2 regions of the Vibrio sp. TBV020 genome follow, and region 2 is predicted to be linked to the other one. Evidence: predicted binding sites of a transcription regulator. Region 2 holds the regulator's gene; the other holds the start of a gene.

Region 1 (11,526 bases), 550 kb from region 2:
CACCACCTTGGAAGATTTCTGATGCAGCAGTGTAAACTTCTTCAGTTTGGTAAGCTTTAACGAAGTTAGTTACGTTTTCAGCTGTTGCGTTTTCTTCACGAGAAACGATTAGGTTTACATACGGAGACTCTTTGTCTTCAACAAATACGCCATCTTTTTGTGGAGTTAGGTTGATAGAGCTAGCGTAAGTCGTGTTGATTACAGATAGAGCAACATCATCAAGAGAGCGAGGAAGTTGTGCAGCATCAAGCTCAACGATAGTGATGTTTTTCGGGTTCTCAACGATGTCACGAACTGTCGCTAGAAGACCAGCACCTTCACGTAGTTTTAGAAGACCTTGTTGCTCTAGAAGTAGTAGAGAGCGACCTAGGTTTGTTGGATCGTTTGGCACTGCGATACGTGCACCGTCTTGGATTTCATCAACCGATTTAACTTGCTTAGAGTAACCTGCAATAGGGTATACGAACGTGTTGCCAGCGATAGTTAGCTTGTAACCACGATCAGCAACTTGTTGATCTAGGTATGGCTTGTGCTGGAATGCGTTGATGTCGATAGAACCGTCATCCAGTGCTGCGTTCGGCGTTACGTAGTCAGTAAATGTAACTAGTTCTACCTCTAGGCCGAATTTCTCTTTAGCCACTTTAGCTGCAACTTCAGCAACTTGTGCTTCTGCACCAGCCATTACACCCACTTTCACTTTGCTAGTGTCAGCTTCTTTTTCGCCACAACCTGCTAGAACAAGAGCAGACGCTGCTGCTGCGATAGTCAAAAGACCTTTAAGACTGAATTTCATCACTATCTCCTTATAAATAAAATCTGTGAATTTGTTATATTTTTAGCGGTGATCCACGCGACGGACAATCGCATCACCAATAGATTGAATAATTTGTACAAGTACAATCAGCATTACGACAGTCACGGCCATGATGACAACATCATAACGATGGAATCCATAACGTATTGCGACGTCACCTAGACCGCCACCACCAACAGTACCAGCCATAGCTGAGTAGCTAACTAGGGTGACTAATGTGATTGTTACTGAGTTAACAATCGTAGGCATTGCTTCAGGAAGCAGAACCTTAGAAATAATTTGCATTGGCGTTGCGCCCATAGATTGAGCGGCTTCGACTAAGCCAGTTGGAACTTCTAATAAAGCACCTTCAATTAGACGAGCAACAAATGGAATAGCGCCAATTGTCAGTGGGACAATAGCCGCAGTCGTACCAATAAATGTGCCAACCAAAAGCTTAGTCACTGGAATAATTGCGACCATTAATACTAGGAAAGGTACAGAACGACCTACGTTGACTACTGCGCCAAGAATGCCGTTAAGCTTCGTATTTTCCAGCAACCCGCCTTTTTTGGTTGTGTGCAGAATCACACCTAAAGGGATACCAACCGCAAAGCCCACGATACCGGCAACAGCGACCATGTAGAGTGTTTCCCAAGTTGCACCAAGTAGAAGATTGCTATTTAGGCTTAACCACTGTGAAATTTCATTAAAGGACATAACCTAGCACCTCTACTTTTACATTGTGCTCACGCAGGAATTCAATCGCTGCATTGTCATCTTGCTCGTTACCAAATAGCTCTGCGACCATCATGCCGAACTTAACACCGCCAGCGTAGTCTAGGTCTGAACTTAGAATGCTGACATCAATGTTGAACTTACGCGCAATTTGCGTCATCAGCGGAGCGTCAACAGTTGCCCCTGTAAATTCAAGGCGTACTAATGGATAGCTACCTTCAACACGTGTTTGCTGTAGTCGTACTTGATAATCTTCTGGAATTGACAGATCCAATGTCGAACGGATGAACTCATGCGCCAGATCTGTTTTTGGATGAGCAAAGATTTCACCAACGGTACCTTTCTCAACCAGCTCGCCACCACCAATGATGGCAACTTCGTGACAGATACTCTTTACTACATCCATTTCGTGCGTAATCAATAGAATCGTGATGTTTAGTTTGCGATTGATCTCTTTCAACAGCTCAAGGATTGATTGAGTGGTTGCTGGATCCAGTGCGCTGGTCGCTTCATCACACAACAGAACTTTTGGGTCTGATGCTAGAGCGCGGGCAATTGCCACACGTTGCTTCTGGCCACCACTCAGGTTTGATGGGTAGCTTTCATGTTTGTCTGCTAAACCAACCAGTTTGAGTAGCTCGGTTACTTTCGTTGTAATGCGTTCTTTATCTGCACCCGCAAGCTCTAAAGGGAGTGCTACGTTATCAAAGACAGTGCGCGAAGAAAGTAGGTTAAAGTGTTGGAATATCATGCCGATGTTACGGCGAGCTTCACACAGTTCCGACTTTGATAGCTTAGTTAAGTCAACGCCATCAACAATGATAGAGCCCGTAGTCGGCGCTTCTAGCATGTTCACACAACGAATAAGCGTACTTTTCCCTGCTCCTGATGAGCCAATAACACCAAAAATATTTCCCTGTGGGATGTGTAGGTTGATCTCTTTCAGGGCATGAATTTCCTTATTGCCTTGATAGAACACCTTGTTTACTTGATTAATTTCAATCATCGAGAAACTCGTTTCAGATTAGGAGCAGTAGATTATTTTGAACTATATCTCATTTAGTAGAGGATGCTATGGGTTTGGGCGAAAAGTGTCAATAGATATTTTTACGTCTAGACGTCTAAACGTATTTTTAGCCTAATCAATTTGTCATTAGATAGAGATTCTAGTGATAAGTCATACAAGAGAGCGGCCATGACTTCGAGTGGATAACCTCGTTTAATAAAAGTTTTATATTAATAAAGGGCGTGGTTAGCACACCTCATGAAGATGGCATATTGCAACGACTTGGGTATAATCTTCTTTATATAAAGTAAATTACGAGAAGCATATTTTGGCGAAACCAGCAGTCTTTTTAGATCGTGACGGCGTGATCAACGTTGATCATGGCTATGTACATGATGAGCACGACTTTGAGTTTATTGATGGCGTGTTTGAAGCGACAAAGGCACTGAAAGAGATGGGTTATCAACTTGTCTTAGTCACTAACCAGTCAGGGATCGCCCGTGGTAAATTTAGCGAAGACCGTTTCCTAGATTTAACGCAATGGATGGATTGGAACTTCGTCGACAATGGCGTTGAGTTTGACGGTTTCTATTACTGTCCTCACCACCCAGAACATGGCCAAGGTAAGTATAAAGAAGATTGTGATTGCCGTAAGCCAAAACCAGGCATGTTCATCTCTGCACGTGATTTCTTGAAAATCGATATGGCTAACTCAGTAATGGTTGGCGATAAAGCAGAAGACTTGATGGCGGCTGAGGCTGCTGGCGTGGGAACAAAAATTCTTGTTCGCACAGGTAAGCCTGTGACTGAAAAAGGCGAATCTATCGCTTCCGTAGTTCTTGATAGCATCAAAGATGTTCCTACATATCTAAATCAGTAACGTTATAGGGTCGCTTCGTGCGGCCTTTGTTTTGTCTGGAGGTTTCTATGAAGTATCGTTCATTGCTTATGGCTGTGATTGGTGTCAGTTTAGTCGGTTGTTCATACAGCGCCGTTGAAGAGAAAAGTGCCTACCAAGGTGAGTTTAAAAACTACGCCTGCCAAGACGATAAGAGCTTTAAGGTCGCGTATATGCCGAATGAACCTAAAGCGTTATTACGTTTACCTGAGAATGACTACCGCTTAGCAAGAGTGCGTTCGGGCTCGGGCTCTAAGTACATTCTTGATGATGGAACTTCTGAAACGATTAATCCAGTGACGCTTTTCACAAAAGGCAATGAAGCTCGATTGGAGTTGGGCCGTGTCATTTACAAGAACTGTATGACTGAAGAATAATAGACCATTCCGGCTGAGAGAATAGACTTTCAGCCACTATCACTCCTACAAGCATTCTAAATATCTATGAGCAAAAAATTAACCATTCTTGATATCGCTAAGCTGTCTGGCGTTGGTAAATCAACGGTGTCTCGTGTTTTGACTAACGATCCAAAAGTGAAGCCTGCAACACGTGAGAAAGTTGAGCGTGTAATCCAAGAATCAGGTTATGTTCCTTCTAAATCTGCACAATCTATGCGGGGTGGTAGCCAGAAAGTTGTTGGGGTGATTATCTCGCGTTTAGACTCTCCATCAGAGAATAAAGCGGTGGGGAGCATGCTCAATACGCTTTATCGCTCGGGCTATGATGTTGTCATCATGGAGAGCCAGTTTGATCGTATTAAAACCAACGAGCATCTTGATGTTCTTAAAAAGCGCAATGTGGATGGTGTGATCGTATTCGGTTTCAGTGACTTTGATATTGATAAGCTAGACAGCTGGCAAAATCGCACTGTGGTCATTGCAATGGACACCGATAAAGTCTCTTCAATTAACTACGACAACACCCAAGTGATTACAAAAGCTTTGACCTTTTTGAAGGAAAAAGAACTCAATAATATTGGCTTTATTGGTGTTGATCCAAGTGACAAAACTACTGGTAAATTACGCTTAGAAGCGTATTTAGGTTGGTGTGATAGCCATGAGGTTCAGCCGCAATATCAAACAGGACAGTTGAACCATGAAAGTGCCTATTTGCTCGTCGATAATGTTCTTACTGAGCAAACAGAGGCGATTGTTTGTGCCAGCGATACACTTGCTCTGGGCGTAATCAAGAGGCTACAAGAGCTGAATCGAGAAGATGTTGTTGTAACTGGTGTTGGTGGCAATGAACTGCTGTCGTTCTTGTTCCCCAAAGTATTTAGCATTGATCCTGGCTACGCATTGGCAGGTGAAAAGGCTGCTAACTTGTTGATCTCTCAGATTAATGGTGAGATTGAGCAAGTACACATCACTCAAGAGCCACTCGCGCTCTAAACCATTATTTCCAAACTGATTTAAAATTATACTGTGATCTTATTCAATTAATGGGACTGTTCCCATTTTTATTCAAAATTAGATCTGACAATATAATATCCATAAGTGGGAATGTTCCCATAAGTATAATTAAGAACATCTAGTCAGTTTGAATTGAACAGAATGAGAATCCAATTAGGGTGGACATGGATATGAGTAAGATAGCGAAACAAGAAGTTGAGCGTCTGATTGAGTTGGTCGGTGGCCGTGACAATATCGCGAGTGTAAGTCACTGCCTAACCCGCCTTCGCTTTGTGCTGAACGATACCGATAAAGCAGACGAGAAAGCGCTAGAAGCGTTGCCGCTAGTCAAGGGGTGCTTTACTAATGCGGGTCAGTTCCAGGTGGTTGTGGGTACTGAAGTCGACGAAGTTTATAAGGTGTTGATTGAACTATCTGGCCAAAGCGAAGCGTCAAAAGACGAAGCAAAACAAGCGGCTCGCCAGAATATGAATGTTTTGGAACGCGGTATTTCCCATCTTGCTGAAATTTTTGTACCGCTACTTCCAGCTATCATTACCGGTGGTTTGATTCTAGGTTTCCGCAATGTCATCGGCGACATCAAGATGTTTGATGGACAGTCACTCACTGAAATTAGCCAGTTCTGGGCAACGGTACATAGTTTCTTGTGGTTGATTGGTGAAGCGATCTTTTTCTTCCTTCCTGTAGGTGTATGTTGGTCTACCGTTAAGAAACTTGGTGGTACGCCAATTCTTGGTATTACTCTGGGTGTCACATTGGTATCACCCCAGCTGATGAACGCGTATCTAATCGGCAAGCAAGTTCCAGAAGTCTGGGATTTCGGTTTGTTTGTAATTGAAAAAGTCGGTTATCAAGCGCAGGTCATTCCAGCAATGCTGGCAGGTGTTGCTCTGGCATTTATTGAAACTAACTTGAAGCGAATCGTTCCTTCATACCTTTACCTAGTGGTTGTGCCGTTTGTATCTATCATTGTTTCTGTTGTGCTTGCTCACTCACTAATCGGTCCTTTCGGTCGTGTATTAGGTGATGGCGTTGCATTCGCGGCAAAAGCGGCTATGACTGGTGACTTTGCTGTTATTGGTTCGATGGTATTTGGTTTCCTATACGCACCTCTGGTTATTACTGGTATTCACCACACAACCAATGCAGTTGACCTTCAACTTATGCAAGAGTTGGGCGGTACACCAATCTGGCCTTTGATTGCATTGTCAAACATCGCACAAGCATCAGCTGTCGTGGGCATCATCCTTATCAGCAAAAAGCATGGTGAGCGAGACATCTCAGTACCTGCAGCAATCTCTGCTTACCTAGGTGTAACGGAACCTGCGATGTACGGCATCAACTTGAAATATAAATTTCCAATGCTCAGCGCAATGATTGGTAGTGCAATTGCGGCCGCTATCTGTGGCAGTGCTGGCGTAATGGCAAATGGTATTGGTGTTGGTGGTCTACCAGGTATTTTATCTATCCAACCACAATTCTGGGGCATTTTCGCAATCGCAATGCTAGTGGCGATTGCAGTACCAGCTGCGTTGACTCTGTTCTTTTACAAGCGTGCACAAATGAAAGGCGAGCTAGAGCCTGCTAACGCTTAATCCATCAATTTTCGGAGCGGCACTGTGTCGCTCCTTTTTCAAAGTTTATTATTTTTTGGTAAGTGAGTTTAGAAATGACAACGATCGCTAACGATGCAAACTGGTGGAAAACCGCCTCGATCTATCAAATTTACCCTAAGAGCTTTTGCGATAGTGGCAGTAAAGGTACAGGGGATATTCAAGGTATTATTTCTAAACTCGATTACTTAAAACTCTTGGGTATTGACGCGATTTGGTTAACACCAGTCTACCAGTCACCAATGATTGATAACGGTTACGACATTTCCGATTACTACGCGATTAACCCAGACTTCGGCACCATGGAAGATTTTGACCAATTATTGTCTGAAGCGCATCAGCGTGGTATTCGCATTATTATGGATATTGTCGTCAACCATACTTCTACAGAGCACGAGTGGTTTCAATCTGCGCTCGGCGATAAGAATAGCCCTTATCGCGACTATTACATTTGGAAAGATCCCGTTGAAGGCGAGGCTCCAAATAACTGGCAATCTAAGTTTGGTGGCAGTGCGTGGGAGTTAGATGAACAAACAGGGCAATACTTCCTGCATTTATTTGCGAAAGAGCAAGCGGACTTAAACTGGGAGAACCCAACGGTTCGAGCTGAAGTGAAAGAAGTCATTAGCTTTTGGGCAGAGAAAGGTGTCGATGGTTTCCGTTTAGATGTGATTAACCTGATATCTAAGCAACAAGACTTCCCAAGTGATGACATTGGCGATGGTCGTCGTTTCTATACCGATGGCCCTCGCGTACATGAATATCTCCAAGAGATCAGTGAAGCGGTCTTTCAAAAGTACGACAGTGTGACAGTGGGGGAGATGTCTTCAACGACGCTAGAGCATTGTTTGCAGTACTCCTCATTAGATAACAAAGAGTTGTCTATGGTGTTCAACTTCCACCATTTGAAAGTGGACTATCCTAATGGTGAAAAATGGACCAAAGCACCTTTTGATTTTATTCAGTTGAAACAGATCTTTAATCATTGGCAAACAGGTTTAAATGGTAAAGGCTGGGGAGCACTATTTTGGTGTAACCATGATCAACCACGAGTAGTTAGCCGTTTAGGTAATGATCAAGAATATCGTGTAGAAGCAGCAAAAATGCTGGGTGCATCCGTCCATATGATGCAAGGCACACCGTATATCTACCAAGGTGAAGAAATCGGCATGACTAATCCAGGTTACACCTCAATTGACCAATATCGAGATGTTGAAAGCACTAACATGTACGACATTATGGTGAATCAGCAAGGTGTTGCTCATGACGAAATGATGGCGATTCTAGCGCAGAAATCTCGTGATAACTCACGTACTCCAATGCAATGGAATAGCGAAGAGTATGCAGGCTTCTCTAAGGGGCAACCTTGGTTAGAGGTGGCAGGCAACTATACTGATATCAATGCGGAAAAAGCCGTTGCTGACGATGACTCTGTGTTCTACTTTTATCAGCATTTGATTCAACTGCGTAAAGAGATCGAAGTGATCACCACGGGCAGCTATTTAGACCTTTATCCGGAGCACAAAGCAGTGTTTGGTTATCAGCGTCAATCAGAGAATCAAACTTTGATCTGCTTGAACAACTATTACGGTGAAGAAACAGAGTGTGTTCTGCCCGAAGGATTCGATTGTGAAGCAGCGCAATACGTTTTAGGTAACTATGAGTTAGTGGATAAAAAGGTGTCACAACACCAGGTTCTACGACCATATGAGAGCCGTATTATTCTTTTGAACAACTAACTTCCCCCTATTGATGTTAGTTATCGCCTCGGCTATTCGTCGGGGCTTTTTTATTTTTGGGAGGGGTACAGAAGATTGATGAACTGCAGAAACGAAAAAAGCCAACTCAATGAGTTGGCTTTCTTGAATATGGTGGAGGGGGACGGATTCGAACCATCGAAGGCAGTGCCAGCAGATTTACAGTCTGATCCCTTTGGCCACTCGGGAACCCCTCCAGGGTGTTTTATACTTAACTAATGTTTTCCCAACACGTTAATCAAGTGTTTCTTACAACTTATCAACTAGGTTATTCACCTAAAGAAAGCATATAAGAGAATATGGTGGAGGGGGACGGATTCGAACCATCGAAGGCAGTGCCAGCAGATTTACAGTCTGATCCCTTTGGCCACTCGGGAACCCCTCCAGGGTGTTTTATACTTAAACAATGTTTTCCCAACACGTTGTCCAAGTGTTTCTTACAACTTATCAACTAGGTTATTCACCTAAAGAAAGCATAAGAGAATATGGTGGAGGGGGACGGATTCGAACCATCGAAGGCAGTGCCAGCAGATTTACAGTCTGATCCCTTTGGCCACTCGGGAACCCCTCCAGGGTATTTTTATACTTAAATGATGATTTCCCAACACATCAAGAAAGTTATTCTAATGTTTTAAAGGAACTAAACACTAGATAAAATATGGTGGAGGGGGACGGATTCGAACCATCGAAGGCAGTGCCAGCAGATTTACAGTCTGATCCCTTTGGCCACTCGGGAACCCCTCCAGGGTATTTTTATACTTAATTGATGATTTCCCAACTCATCTCTCAAGTGCGGAGCGCATCATAGCAAACTCGTAAAAGCTGTAAAGCGTTTTCTTATAATTTTGAATTGAATGATGTCTTTTTGGGCAAAGATGGCAGTAATTGAGCATAAAGCTCAAACAATCAACGGCTTTGCTTACAGATTATTTCGCGCTCTTTACATTACTTGACGTTTGAAATGCGTATAAAAGGATACAATACGCCTAACTACTCTATGCAGAACATTATGATGAAAAATAAAATTGTTTTGAGCTTGCTGTCTTTGTCTATTATCGCAGCAGCACCAACGGCTTACGCAAAAAGACAAGGCCCATCATCGGTGACCGTTGTCACTGAGCAGGTACAAACTCACTCCGTTTCTCAGTCGCTTGAATTAGTTGGCAAATTAGACGCTGAGCAGTCAGTGACTATTTCACCAGAAGTGACAGGCAAGGTGGATGTGATTGCGGTTAAAGCAAACCAAGTTGTGCAAAAAGGACAGCTATTGGTTCAGCTTAATGACGATAAAGCGCGTGCGGCAGTGACAGAAGCGCAAGCGTATTTGAAAGATGAGCAACGCAAGCTGAAAGAGTTTGAGCGCTTAGTGAAACGCAATGCGATTACTCAAACTGAAATTGATGCTCAAAAAGCGAGTGTTGATATTGCCAATGCTCGCTTGGATGCAGCAAATGCCAATCTAAAAGACCTTCATATCAGCGCACCATTTGATGGCACAGTAGGTTTTATTGATTTCAGCCGCGGAAAAATGGTCAGCGCGGGTGCAGAACTGCTCAATTTAGACAACCTTTCAGTGATGCAGCTCGATCTTCAAGTCCCAGAGCGTTATTTATCTCAGCTTTCTCAGGGTATGAAGGTGACAGCAACCACAGCGGCTTGGGCTGGCCAAGTATTCGAAGGCGAAGTGGTAGGCATTGATTCTCGCATTAATGAAGAAACTTTAAATCTACGTGTACGAATTCACTTCCCTAATCCAGAGCAATTCCTAAAACCGGGTATGCTAGTTTCTGCCGATATGGACTTTCCTGCGATTGAAGCGCCAATCATTCCAGTTCAAGCGTTAGAGTATTCAGGTACTAAACGCTTTGTTTATGTTATTGGTGAAGATGGCAAAGCGAAACGGACTGAAGTTATCTTAGGCGCTCGTGTAGACAATTTGGTTGTGATTGAACAAGGCTTAGAAATTGGCCAAAAAATCGTTGTTCAAGGCACCGTCAATATGCGTGATGGGATCGCAGTGACAGAGTTAGGCAGTGATGCTCGCCCGAAAACGGCCAATAAGAGTCAAGAAGGGGCGAACTAATGCTGTTATCTGACGTTTCTGTAAAGAGACCTGTAGCGGCCGTTGTACTCAGCCTATTGCTGTGTGTATTCGGTATTGTCTCTTTTAGTAAGTTAGCGGTTCGTGAAATGCCGGATATTGAAAGTCCGGTCGTTTCAATTAGTACTCGCTATGAAGGTGCCTCTGCCACCATTATCGAAAGCCAAATAACCTCGAACCTTGAAGACCAGTTGTCGGGGATTAGCGGTATTGATGAGATCTCGTCTACAACCCGCAACAGTATGTCGCGTATTACGATTACCTTTGAATTGGGCTATGACCTCAATACAGGTGTCAGTGATGTTCGAGACGCGGTAGCACGTGCCCAGCGTTCGCTACCAGATGAAGCGGATGATCCTATTGTTTATAAAAACAATGGTTCTGGTGAGGCGTCTCTTTATATCAATTTAAGTTCGTCTGAAATGGACCGAACTCAACTAACTGACTACGTTGAACGTGTTTTAATGGACCGCTTCAGCCTGATCTCTGGTGTGAGTTCCGTGGACATCTCAGGCGGCTTGTACAAAGTGATGTACGTTAAACTCAAGCCAGAACAAATGGCTGGGCGAGGTGTGACGACGTCAGACATTACTTCCGCACTACGCAGTGAAAATATTGAAAGCCCTGGTGGTGAAGTGCGCAACGATCAGATTGTGATGTCAGTGCGTACTGCTCGTAGCTATAGCCAAGCAGAAGACTTTGAGTATTTAGTGGTTAAGCGTGCGAGTGACAATACCCCTATCTACCTGCGTGACGTGGCGGATGTATATATTGGCGCTGAAAACGAGAACTCTACCTTCAAAAGTGATGGTGTTGTCAACGTGAGTATGGGTATTGTGCCTCAGTCAGATGCCAACCCGCTTGAAGTTGCCTCATTGGTTCACAAACAAGTTGAAGACATTCAGCAATTTTTGCCAGCGGGTACACGCTTAGCGATTGATTATGATTCAACGGTGTTTATTGAACGCTCAATTTCAGAGGTCTACAGCACGCTGTTTATCACTGGTGGTCTGGTAATTCTGGTTCTTTACATCTTTATCGGTCAAGCGCGAGCAACACTTATTCCAGCGGTAACTGTACCGGTTTCTCTGATCTCATCATTTATTGCGGCGTACTATTTTGGCTTCTCAATCAACTTAATCACCTTGATGGCTTTGATCCTATCGATCGGCCTAGTGGTCGATGATGCCATCGTGGTTGTTGAGAAC
Region 2 (11,526 bases):
TACACAATAGAATTGATAGCCACTTAAATGTTCCGACTTCTGGTGCCGCTAGCCCACCAAGGCGAACATATCCTGTCTGACCTAGAGCAAGGAACAAACCAATAATAAAGTTAGCTAACATTAGAATTTGCCAATAACCACCGAAGTACTGGGTAGCGTAGCCAAATCCACTATTAACCAAGGTGGTCAATAACTGCGTATCAAGCAGTGCTATTAGGACAAATATGGTGAGAAAACTGCCACTAATCCACAGCACTGGGTTAGATAGTTCTAACTGAGAACGAATGTTTGTTTTGTTGGATAGATTAAGTGAAGTGGTCGAGTTATCGACATTAGAAATGCAGGGGTCTCCTGCCGCCAAACTGGCTCTAGACATTAGAGTCTCGCTTTTGCTGGCCCGATATTTCGGGTTAGGCGTGTTTCTCTCTCATTACAAAATAATGTGAGAACGATCATAAAAGCGCGCCATCATACAGACAAAAAACCTAATTGCACACCACATTCTCGATGTTTTTATGTACAGAGAGCTTTTGTACAAAGCGGGACTTCTAGCGATATTTAACGTCATAGACAGCGAAATACCCTAATAAACAAATCATTAGCGTCATATAAACAAAAAGCCCGCTCATTAGAGCGGGCTTCGTTATTCAATTCGACCTCTAAAGAATAAAGCGGCTTAAATCTTCATCTTCAATCGTGTCACCAAGTTTCGCTTTGACATATTCAGCATCAATAGTCAGCTTAGAACCAGACTTATCTGTTGCTTCAAACGAAATCTCATCCATCAGACGTTCCATCACCGTATGCAGACGACGAGCACCAATGTTTTCGGTGGTTTCGTTCACGGTCCATGCCGCTTCAGCGATTTGAGTAATACCTTCTTCGGTAAATTCAATATCTACTTCTTCAGTCTTCATAAGAGCGATGTATTGCTCAGTAAGAGATGCTTTTGGCTCGGTTAGAATACGCTTAAAGTCGTGGCTTGAAAGCGCTTCAAGCTCCACACGAATTGGTAAACGGCCTTGCAGTTCAGGAATCAGATCCGATGGTTTTGCTACTTGGAATGCACCTGATGCAACAAATAAGATGTGGTCTGTCTTAACCATGCCGTGTTTCGTTGAAACCGTACTGCCTTCAATCAAAGGAAGCAGATCGCGCTGAACACCTTCACGAGAAACGTCAGGGCCAGAGCTCTCACCACGCTTACAGATTTTGTCAATCTCATCGATGAATACAATACCGTTGTTTTCAACATTGAAGATCGCCTGCTCTTTCAGCTCTTCTTGGTTTACCAGTTTCGCTGCTTCTTCTTCTGTAAGAGCCTTGAATGCATCTTTGATTTTCAGCTTGCGCTTTTTCTTCGTGTCGCCTGCTAGGTTCTGGAACATGCCCTGAAGCTGGTTTGTCATCTCTTCCATACCAGGAGGAGCCATGATCTCCACACCCATTTGCGGTGCAGCAACATCAATCTCAATCTCTTTGTCGTCTAACTTGCCTTCACGAAGCTTCTTGCGGAAGATTTGACGTGTGTTTGATGAGCTTTCATCTTGCTGCTCGTTTTGACCCCAAGCATCACGTGCAGGTGGCAGAAGTGCATCTAGAATACGCTCTTCTGCTTGTTCTTCAGCGCGGAATTTTACTTTTTCCATCGCTTGCTGATGAGTCATCTTAATCGCAACATCCGTTAGATCGCGAATAATCGTTTCTACTTCCTTACCAACGTAGCCGACTTCAGTAAATTTCGTCGCTTCTACCTTGATAAACGGTGCATTCGCTAGTTTCGCCAGGCGACGTGCTATCTCGGTTTTACCAACACCTGTTGGGCCAATCATTAGAATGTTCTTTGGCGTTACTTCGACACGCAAGCTCTCTTCAAGCTGCATACGACGCCAGCGGTTACGCAGTGCAATCGCCACTGAACGTTTTGCTTTTTCTTGACCAATGATATGGCGGTTTAACTCATGAACAATTTCGCGAGGAGTCATTTCAGACATAATCAGATTCCTTAAATTCTATTTGCACTATCTTTGCTTATTCAGCAGTTAATTACTCGGCTGGAGTCGCTGGAATTTCTAGTTCTTCGATAGTGTGGTGATGATTAGTGAACACACAGATATCACCAGCAATAGTCAGTGACTTCTCTGCGATTTCACGCGCATCTAATTCTGTATTTTCAAGTAGTGCTGTAGCCGCAGCTTGAGCAAAGTTACCACCAGAACCAATCGCAATCAGATCGTTTTCTGGTTGAACCACATCACCGTTACCAGTGATGATCAGAGAGGCAGTTTCATCGGCAACAGCCAGTAGCGCTTCTAGCTTGCGAAGTGCGCGATCACTGCGCCAATCTTTCGCTAGCTCTACAGCCGCTTTGGTTAGATGGCCTTGGTGCATTTGCAATTTACTTTCGAACTTTTCAAACAGTGTGAAAGCATCCGCTGTGCCACCAGCAAAACCCGCTAAAACTTTATTGTTGTAGAGGCGACGCACTTTGCGCGCATTGCCCTTCATTACTGTGTTACCCAGAGATACTTGTCCATCACCAGCGATGACGACTTTGTTATTACGACGTACAGAAACAATGGTAGTCACGAGTAGGGCCTCATAGTTGTTTTAATCTCAGTGTTAAAAACTATATGAGGATATCGGTAGAGGAATTCAAGGGGGGATCAAGCGTTACAATGACGGAGAATCTATTTATTCAGCCATCTTCAAGAGTAAGGTACAAGTGAACTGGGGGATCTGTTCAATGAGAGTTACTAACCTACAAAATTCCCTACTCCCTCCTTCACGAGCGTATGAAATAAAAGCGGATAAGCAGGCAATAAAAAAGCGAGCCATGTAGCTCGCTTTTTCCTGATTACTGGGACTCTTTCCAAATCGCACAAGGCTCAATTTTCGCCCGCTGCAGTTTATGCTTATCTCGCTCTGCGTCACGCTTGAACTTGTAAGGACCTAGCACCACTCGATACCAGCTGCTGCCTTCTTTCTTGCGAATCTTACTGTTGATGCCTTGGAATGCGATATCTAGCTTACGTGCTTCCGCTTGTTCAGCTGTTTTGTAAGCACCACACTGCATGATGTATGGAATTTCAGACACCACTTGTTCTTTGGCTTTCACTTCCACTTCACGATTTGGCAAGCTATCAACATAATCCCACTTCTCTTCTGGAGGAGGTGGAAGTGTCGCTTGAGGCTTTGGTTTTGGCTTAGGTTTAACCGTTTGTGCTACCGGCGCTGGTGGCTCAGGATCGTTACTCAGAAGGTATAAACCATAGCCAAAAGCACCAACAAGTATCAAAGCAAGTAAACCACTGCGCCAAGGCTTACGACGAGGTGCACTCTTCTTCTTTGTTGGCTTACGGCTATTACCGCCACGGCCTCTTTTTACGTAATCTCTATTTGCCACTACTAAACATCAATAAAGTTGGTTACCACTTACGATATGTTAATCCAGATCGCATCTCGATGACAGCGTAGATATGGAAGCGGCGCATCAAAATGCGCCGCTTGAAAACATCTAAGACTAAAGAACTCTCGGCGGAGCCGCACTCTCTCTAACCACTAGTTTGGTTTCCAGCAAACGCGAGCCCGCACGTACATCATGACCACGCAGTAACTCCAGCATCATAAGCATTGCCTGACGGCCAATCTCGTAACGAGGCTGAGAAATTGTCGTTAACGGTGGATCACAATATTGAGCAAAGTGAATATCATCAAAGCCAACAATCGATAAATCCTGAGGAACGCGTAATCCAAGCTTCTTCGCTTCTTGAATCGCACCGATCGCCATTGCATCATTATGACAGAACACTGCTGTTGGAGGCTCTGGCAGTGCAAGTAGCTGACGAATCGCTTTTGCCCCTGCTTCAAAGGTAAAATCACCATAAGTGCAGTAAGTCGTTGTCATCGCGATACCAGCACGACGAAGCGCTTGCTGATAACCTTGATGACGGAACTGACATAGAGTTGCCGATTCAGGGCCAGAGATTTGGGCGACACGCTTGTGGCCCATCTGTGTTAGGTAGTTAACCGCTTCAAATGCAGAGGTCAGGTTATCGATGTGAACCGTTGGTAACTCAAGCTCTGGAGCAAACTCACAAGCCATTACCATTGGAGGCAAGTTCTTCTGCTCAGGTTTACTCACATCGAATGGAAGATCGGTACCTAGCAACAACATCCCATCAGCTTGCTTAGTAAAGACTAAGTTCACAAACGAGCTTTCTCGTTTCTTTTGTTGGCCACTGTCACCGAGTAGTACGATGTACCCATGTTCCATAGCAGCGTCTTCGATACCACGAATGATCTCGGTATAGTATGGGTCACAGATATCTGGAATGATTGCGATAATTGTCTTGGACTCATTGCGACGTAAATTACGCGCAAGTGAATTTGGTGAATAACCAGCTTCTAGAACGGCATCTTCGACTCTCTTCCGTGTCGCTGACGATACCTTTTCTGGATTCATTAGCGCACGTGAAACCGTCGCTGTTGAAACTCCCGCAAGCTGGGCAACATCCTTCATTGTCGCCATATTTTCTTAACCCTCTTTGATTTCCTAATCTGGTAGCCTGGTCGCCACCTAAACCTAATGAATTGCATCATATCGACCAAATGGACAATTTGATGTTGTGTGCAGGCTAAGGCCTATCTTCTCAATTTCTTTATTACGCAAACGTTTTACTTTCCAACTATCAGTGAAAAACAGCAATTTGCATATGACCTAGTTTATTCATTTCGAGGAGTAAAGTTACGGGAGATTTAACAAAACAGGCAGCCAATGAGCGATCTCAATCACAAATAAATGAAAAAAATCTGCATATACATTTTTTCAAAAGCCAACGGGGTACCGTTTAGGAAAATCCATTTCCCATTCAATCAAAAAAGATCAGCTAAGATCTTGCGGCTCGATATCAAGTGTCCAACGCACTTTTTTCGCATGGGGTAACATTTGAATCGCCGGCTTCGCACTTGAGAGAAGTTTCTGCATCGTTGGTCGACTTTGCGTCTGCAACAGCAACTGCCATCGATACTTACCCGCCCTTTTCGCTAAAGGAGCTGGTGTTGGGCCTAATACTTGGCAGTAATCATCAAATAGAGGATGTGCTTCCAGGGTATAACGCACCTGGCGTAAGAACTCTTCTACGATTTCGGACTGATTCGCTTCCGCTCTGAACAGCGTTAAAAAGCTATATGGTGGCAATTGAGCTAACTTTCGTTCTTGCAAAGCGGTATCAGCGAAGTGACGGTAGCTCTTAGTCAATAACGCTTGCAGCAAACTATGCTCTGGGTGGTGAGTTTGCAGCACAACTTCACCAGGTTTACTTGCACGACCTGCACGGCCTGCCACTTGGATAAATAGCTGTGCTAAACGCTCAGAAGCACGAAAATCACTGCTATATAAAGAGCCATCAACATCCAGCAATGCCACCAGCGTAACATCAGGGAAGTGGTGCCCTTTTGCCAGCATCTGGGTGCCAATCAAGATTTGGTACTCACCATTTCGGATCGCCCCTAAAGCACTTTCTAGGCTGCCTTTTCGACGTGTGCTGTCGCGGTCAATACGGATGGTTTTATATTCAGGGAAGAGTTCCGCTAACTGCTTTTCTAGCTGCTCTGTCCCGACACCTACCGTCACCAAGTGAGTCGAGCCACATCCCTGACATTGGTGAATAATGGGCTGCTGAGAACCACAATGATGACAGCGGATTTCATTACTGTATTGGTGGTAGGTATAGTAGGCATCACAGCGTTTGCATTCCGCAATCCAGCCGCATTCATGGCACATCAATGCCGGCGAAAAACCTCGGCGGTTGAGGAACAACATAACCTGGTTGCCCGCTTTAAGGTGCTTGCGCATTTCTGCAATAAGCGGGGCTGACAAACCACTTTCAAGATAGAGGCCTTTCACATCTAAGACTTTATTCGTGGTCGGGGTCGCACTACCCGCTCGAGAAGAAAGCACCAAGTGATGGTATTTACCCGCTAGCGCATTATGCAACGTTTCCAGTGCCGGAGTTGCCGAGCCCAGTACAATTGGAATTTGCTCTTTATTTGCACGCATCACAGCTACATCACGAGCGTGATAACGAAGGCTGTCTTGCTGCTTGTATGAGGCGTCGTGTTCTTCATCAACAATGATGATGCCAAGGTTAGCAAACGGAGTCAGTAGAGCCGAGCGTGTGCCAATAACAATTCCACATGCATTGTCACGAGCACTGAGCCATGCGTTCAGGCGCTCCGTATCATTTAAACCGGAGTGGATCACTTCCACAGGAACGTCAAATCGCTTCTTAAAGCGGTTAATTGTTTGCGGTGTTAACCCAATTTCAGGAACGAGAACCAAGGCTTGTTGGCCCTTCTCGAGAATAGGTTTGATCAGATTAAGGTAAACTTCGGTTTTGCCCGAACCAGTTACGCCCTCTAGAAGATAACAACCAAAACCTTCTCCACTATTAACTGTTGCAATCGCAATAGCTTGCTCCGAGTTCAGTTTAGGCTTATCCACATTGGCTTCAACGTTCTGACACCAATCTCGAATAACAGGTTTGGTTTCAACAGACTCAATCCAACCTTTTTCACTAAGAGTCTTCAATACTGAGGACGATACCTCTTCATCAATAAAACGCTGATGTGAAACAGCGCCGCCTTCTAGCATGTGCATCACTTTAGCCTGCTTTACTGCCCGCCCAAAGCCTTGCATTAATTGGTCTCGGCCACCAGCCGTCAATTGCCATTCTACCAACGAAGCAAAGTCTGCAGCCTTACCTTTACGAAGAGCGCTCGGCATCGCATTTAATAGAGTGTCGCCTAACGGATACTGGTAAAACTGACTACACCATAAAAGCAAAGAATAGAGCTTTTCTGGCCATACCGGTTGGCTATCCAGCACTTGCTTAATCGGTTTCAATTTATCCAAGCTAAACTCAGATTCATTGGCAAACGCAGTAACAATACCCACTAATGTTTGACGCCCAAAAGGCACAGACACTCGCCCACCTATCACTGGAAAGAGGTGGCTAGGAATCTGGTAATCAAACTGCTTATCAAGCGGCACCGGTAGTGCTACTCGGGCTATTAAAGGTCGCATAGTTGGCAATAGAGCTCACTGGAAGGAAACGGTATTTAGTCTAAGGGAAAAGCGTTTCAGTGGAAAGGGAGGCCGAATAACAGAAGGAAAACAACAACGGCTAAAAAAGTAGCAACTTTATCTTCAAATTGGTTGATCCAGACGCGCGTATTCATTACTATATCGCGCCTTAGAGATATGGCTCGCTTTATTGCAGCGGTATCCAAGAGTATTTTTTATTAACTACGTGTGGTGTCCGGCTTAGATTCGGATAGCGACACGGCCTATTTAGAGGTTCTCCCATGAAAGCTGGTATCCACCCAGAATACAAAGCAGTTAAAGCAACTTGTTCTTGTGGCAACTCTTTTGAGTTCAACTCAACTCTAGCTAAAGAGTCTATCCACCTAGACGTATGTGACAAATGTCACCCATTCTACACTGGTAAGCAACGTATCGTTGATACAGGCGGCCGTGTTGATCGCTTTAACAAGCGTTTCGGTGCTCTATCAAGCAAGAAGTAATTTCTGCTTAACCGAATCTAAAAAGGACGCTCAGGCGTCCTTTTTTGTTATCGGGTACCGAATAACTTGGTATTTTACAGAGTAATCTATTACTAAATTTCGTATTCGCTAGCCATATCTCTATTCATCTGGTCTTATCTCCAGTCATTTACCGCATTTTATTGCTTTAGCTCGCATTCTGACCTATGCAGCTTGACTTAGTTACTCTAAAATGGATTTCCCCCTTTCATTTATAATTATTAACGAGTACCTACACCCATGTCAGATGACAATCGCCAAGAACTATCCCCTGAAGAACAATTCCGCCAACAAGCACTGGACTACCATGCTTATCCTACCCCAGGAAAAATTGCAGTTGCACTAACTACTCCAGCTGAAACAGCAAAAGATCTCGCACTAGCATACAGCCCTGGCGTGGCAGAACCTGTACGTGAAATCGCGCAAAACGCCGATAACGTTTACAAATACACTTCTAAAGGAAATATGGTTGCGGTTATCTCTAACGGCACCGCGATTCTTGGTTTAGGTAACTTAGGCCCTCTAGCGTCAAAACCAGTAATGGAAGGTAAATCTCTTCTATTTAAACGTTTTGCAGGCCTAGACTCGATTGATATTGAAGTTAAACACCGCACAATCGAAGAGTTTGTTGATACCGTAGCAAACATCGCCGACACATTCGGTGGTATTAACCTTGAAGACATCAAAGCACCAGACTGTTTTGAAATTGAAAAGCAACTTATTGAACGCTGTGACGTACCAGTATTCCATGATGACCAACACGGTACTGCGATCGTTACTGCTGCAGGCATGCTTAACGCAATTGAGCTGCAAGGTAAAAAACTAGAAGAAGCGACTATTGTTTGTCTTGGCGCGGGTGCTGCAGCGGTTGCATGTATGGAGCTACTGATCAAATGTGGCGCAATGCGTGAAAAAATCTACATGCTTGACCGTAAGGGCGTTATTCACACTCGTCGTGACGATCTAAACGAATACAAACAACTGTTCGCCAACAACACAGATAAGCGCACACTAGAAGACGTGATTGAAGGTGCTGATCTGTTCCTAGGTGTATCTGGTCCTAATCTACTGTCACCAGAAGCGCTAAAACTAATGGCAGACAAGCCTGTTGTATTCGCATGTTCAAACCCTGATCCAGAAATCAAGCCAGAGCTTGCTCATGAAGTTCGTGATGATCTTATTATGGGTACAGGCCGTAGTGACTACCCTAACCAAGTAAACAACGTACTTTGTTTCCCATTCATTTTCCGTGGTGCACTAGACGTTCGCGCAAGTGAAATCAATGACGAAATGAAACTAGCAGCGGTTGATGCGATTCGTCAGCTAGCTAAAGAAGAAGTACCAGCTGAAGTTCTTGCTGCAGCAGGTGTTGAATCACTATCATTTGGCCCTGGTTACATCATTCCTAAGCCAATGGATTCACGTTTACTTCCGCGTGTAGCAAAAGCAGTAGCTCAAGCAGCGGTTGATTCAGGTGTTGCTCGTATCGAAATGCCAGAGAACTACATGGCAAGCTAATCCGCTTTAATCACGGATAATAAAAAACCGCTCTCCAATGGACAGCGGTTTTTTTGTATCTATTCAGTATTGGCTCACAGCGAAAAACTAAGGTGCTTGTGGTTTTTATTATTCTTCGTCAAATGCTTCGAACTCAATACCCATCTCTGTCATCAGTTTTTTCACTTCTGCAGGAATATCGTCTGGGCGATCTTTACGTAAATCTTCATCCGTCGGCAATGGTTGGCCAGTGTAGGCATGGAGAAATGCTTCACACAGTAGCTCACTATTGGTTGCGTGGCGTAGGTTATTAATCTGACGACGCGTGCGTTCATCAGTCAATACCTTCAATACTTTCAATGGAATAGAAACCGTAATCTTCTTTACTTGTTCGCTTTTCTTTCCATGTTCAGCATATGGGCTTATGTATTCGCCATTCCAATCTGCCATTGCGCACCTTTTGTAAATATTTATGTTTGAAATTAGAAAGCGCAATTTTAGCGGGATTTATGGCCATAAGCAAAGACATATAGACGTCTAGAAGTGTTGACGGCCACAAAAATGACAAGTAAAGTGAACAGATATGGAATTGGAATAACATATATCTAACAACAGACAGGTATAGCGTATTCCCTACTAGAAGTCACTAAAGTTCGAAAGGAAACACTTATGAACACCCGCAAACCAGCCACAATCGCGGTACGTACTGGTATCGAGTCTGACACTCAGCATCACGCAGTTGTTCCACCAATCTACCTATCGACCAACTATGGCTTCCCAGCTTTTGGTGAAGTACCAAAATACGACTATACCCGCTCAGGTAACCCTAACCGTGGTTTGCTTGAAACCGCTCTATTCGAACTAGAATCAGGTAAAGGAGCAGTGGTCACTAACTGTGGTACTTCAGCTCTTAATCTTTGGGTCTCTACATTTTTAGGTCCTGACGATCTTATCGTAGCACCGCATGACTGCTATGGCGGTACCTACCGTCTATTCAATACGCGAGCGAATAAAGGTGATTTCAAGGTCGAGTTTGTTGATCAATCCGATGAACAAGCATTTGCAGCCGCGATTGCCAAAAAGCCAAAATTGATTCTTTTAGAGACTCCATCCAACCCATTAGTGCGCGTCGTTGATATTGCAGATGTATGTGAAAAAGCCAAGCAAGTTGGCGCTCTAGTCGCTGTCGACAATACCTTTTTGACACCGGTGTTCCAAAAGCCTTTAGAGCTAGGTGCTGACTTTGTAATTCATTCCACAACCAAGTACATCAATGGTCATTCAGATGTCATTGGTGGTGTGGTCATTACTAAATCGGAACAGCACGCTGAAGAGCTAGCCTGGTGGGGGAACTGTATTGGCGCAACGGGAACACCGTTTGACAGCTATATGACCCTACGTGGTATTCGTACACTTGGTGCTCGTATGAAGGTACATGAAGAGAGCTCAAGTAAGATCTTAGATTTCTTGCAGACTCAAGAACTGGTCGGCAACATCTACCACCCGAGCTTACCAGACCATCCTGGCCATGAGATTGCCAAGAAACAGCAATCTGGTTTCGGCTCTATGCTTAGCTTTGAGTTTGCTGGTAGCTTCGATCAGTTGAAGTTTTTTGTTGGCGAACTGGCACTGTTCTCTCTGGCTGAATCTCTTGGTGGTGTAGAAAGCCTTATTTGTCACCCTGCATCGATGACACACCGAGCAATGGGTGAAGAAGCACTTGCTGAAGCAGGCGTTTCACAGCAGTTACTACGCTTATCTGTAGGCCTAGAAGATGCCGATGACCTGATTGATGATTTAGAGCAGGCCTTTGCTAAAGCTAAGGAGGCCTTCTAATGTCTATTGTTCGTCAGCTACATAAGTTTGGTGGCAGCAGCTTAGCAGACCCAGAGTGCTACCGCCGAGTAGTTGGAATATTAAAAGAGTACTCTAAACCTGATGATCTGATTGTTGTTTCGGCCGCAGGTAAAACAACAAACCGTCTGATCGAATTTCTAGAGGCACTTACCAAAGATGGCCGTATTGCGCATGAAGAGCTTCAAGCACTGCGCCAATTTCAAATTGGATTAGTAGAAGAACTGTTAGATGGTGAAGAAAAAACCAAACTATTGGCGACGCTTCGTGATGAGTTCAGTACTTTAGGAGAACTCACCTCACCATTGACTGAGGCAGAGAAAGCAGCCGTTTTAGGTCACGGTGAAATGTGGTCTTCTCGCTTGCTCTCAGCCCTTCTTAATCAAAGTGAATTGCCTGCGGTAGCACAAGATGCTCGAGCATTTCTTCGCGCCGAAGCAGGCACGCAACCAGAAGTAGACTTCGGTACTTCTTATCCGCTCATTAAAGAAGTTCTCGCACAGCATTCACATCACCGCATCGTGATCACTGGCTTTATGGCTCAAGATAGTCAAGGCCATACGGTTCTAC

What was found. The regulator MetJ, encoded in region 2, represses methionine synthesis genes. The targets are predictions, from matches to a motif close to TTAGACNTNTANANGTCTAA.
Region 1: metN (methionine ABC transporter ATP-binding protein MetN) is a predicted target of MetJ. The motif match lies at 2,637-2,656, and genes of this name have one in related genera.

What each region holds. Positions count from the first base shown of each region.
Region 1 is NZ_JBEEAQ010000003.1:2,731,578-2,743,103, reverse strand. Features, by position in the region: gene AAFX28_RS20555 (MetQ/NlpA family lipoprotein) at 1-793, opposite strand, end outside; gene AAFX28_RS20550 (methionine ABC transporter permease) at 836-1,513, opposite strand; gene metN (methionine ABC transporter ATP-binding protein MetN) at 1,503-2,537, opposite strand; gene gmhB (D-glycero-beta-D-manno-heptose 1,7-bisphosphate 7-phosphatase) at 2,866-3,417, shown strand; gene AAFX28_RS20535 (MliC family protein) at 3,465-3,812, shown strand; gene treR (trehalose operon repressor TreR) at 3,879-4,826, shown strand; gene treB (PTS trehalose transporter subunit IIBC) at 5,018-6,442, shown strand; gene treC (alpha,alpha-phosphotrehalase) at 6,517-8,199, shown strand; tRNA gene AAFX28_RS20515 (tRNA-Tyr) at 8,330-8,414, opposite strand; tRNA gene AAFX28_RS20510 (tRNA-Tyr) at 8,518-8,602, opposite strand; tRNA gene AAFX28_RS20505 (tRNA-Tyr) at 8,704-8,788, opposite strand; tRNA gene AAFX28_RS20500 (tRNA-Tyr) at 8,877-8,961, opposite strand; gene AAFX28_RS20495 (efflux RND transporter periplasmic adaptor subunit) at 9,230-10,300, shown strand; gene vexH (vibriobactin export RND transporter permease subunit VexH) at 10,300-11,526, shown strand, end outside.
Region 2 is NZ_JBEEAQ010000003.1:3,284,533-3,296,058, forward strand. Features, by position in the region: gene AAFX28_RS23100 (BCCT family transporter) at 1-376, opposite strand, end outside; gene hslU (HslU--HslV peptidase ATPase subunit) at 660-1,994, opposite strand; gene hslV (ATP-dependent protease subunit HslV) at 2,047-2,589, opposite strand; gene ftsN (cell division protein FtsN) at 2,858-3,406, opposite strand; gene cytR (DNA-binding transcriptional regulator CytR) at 3,524-4,531, opposite strand; gene priA (primosomal protein N') at 4,886-7,087, opposite strand; gene rpmE (50S ribosomal protein L31) at 7,369-7,587, shown strand; gene AAFX28_RS23135 (malic enzyme-like NAD(P)-binding protein) at 7,846-9,123, shown strand; gene metJ (met regulon transcriptional regulator MetJ) at 9,232-9,552, opposite strand; gene AAFX28_RS23145 (O-succinylhomoserine (thiol)-lyase) at 9,772-10,938, shown strand; gene AAFX28_RS23150 (bifunctional aspartate kinase/homoserine dehydrogenase II) at 10,938-11,526, shown strand, end outside.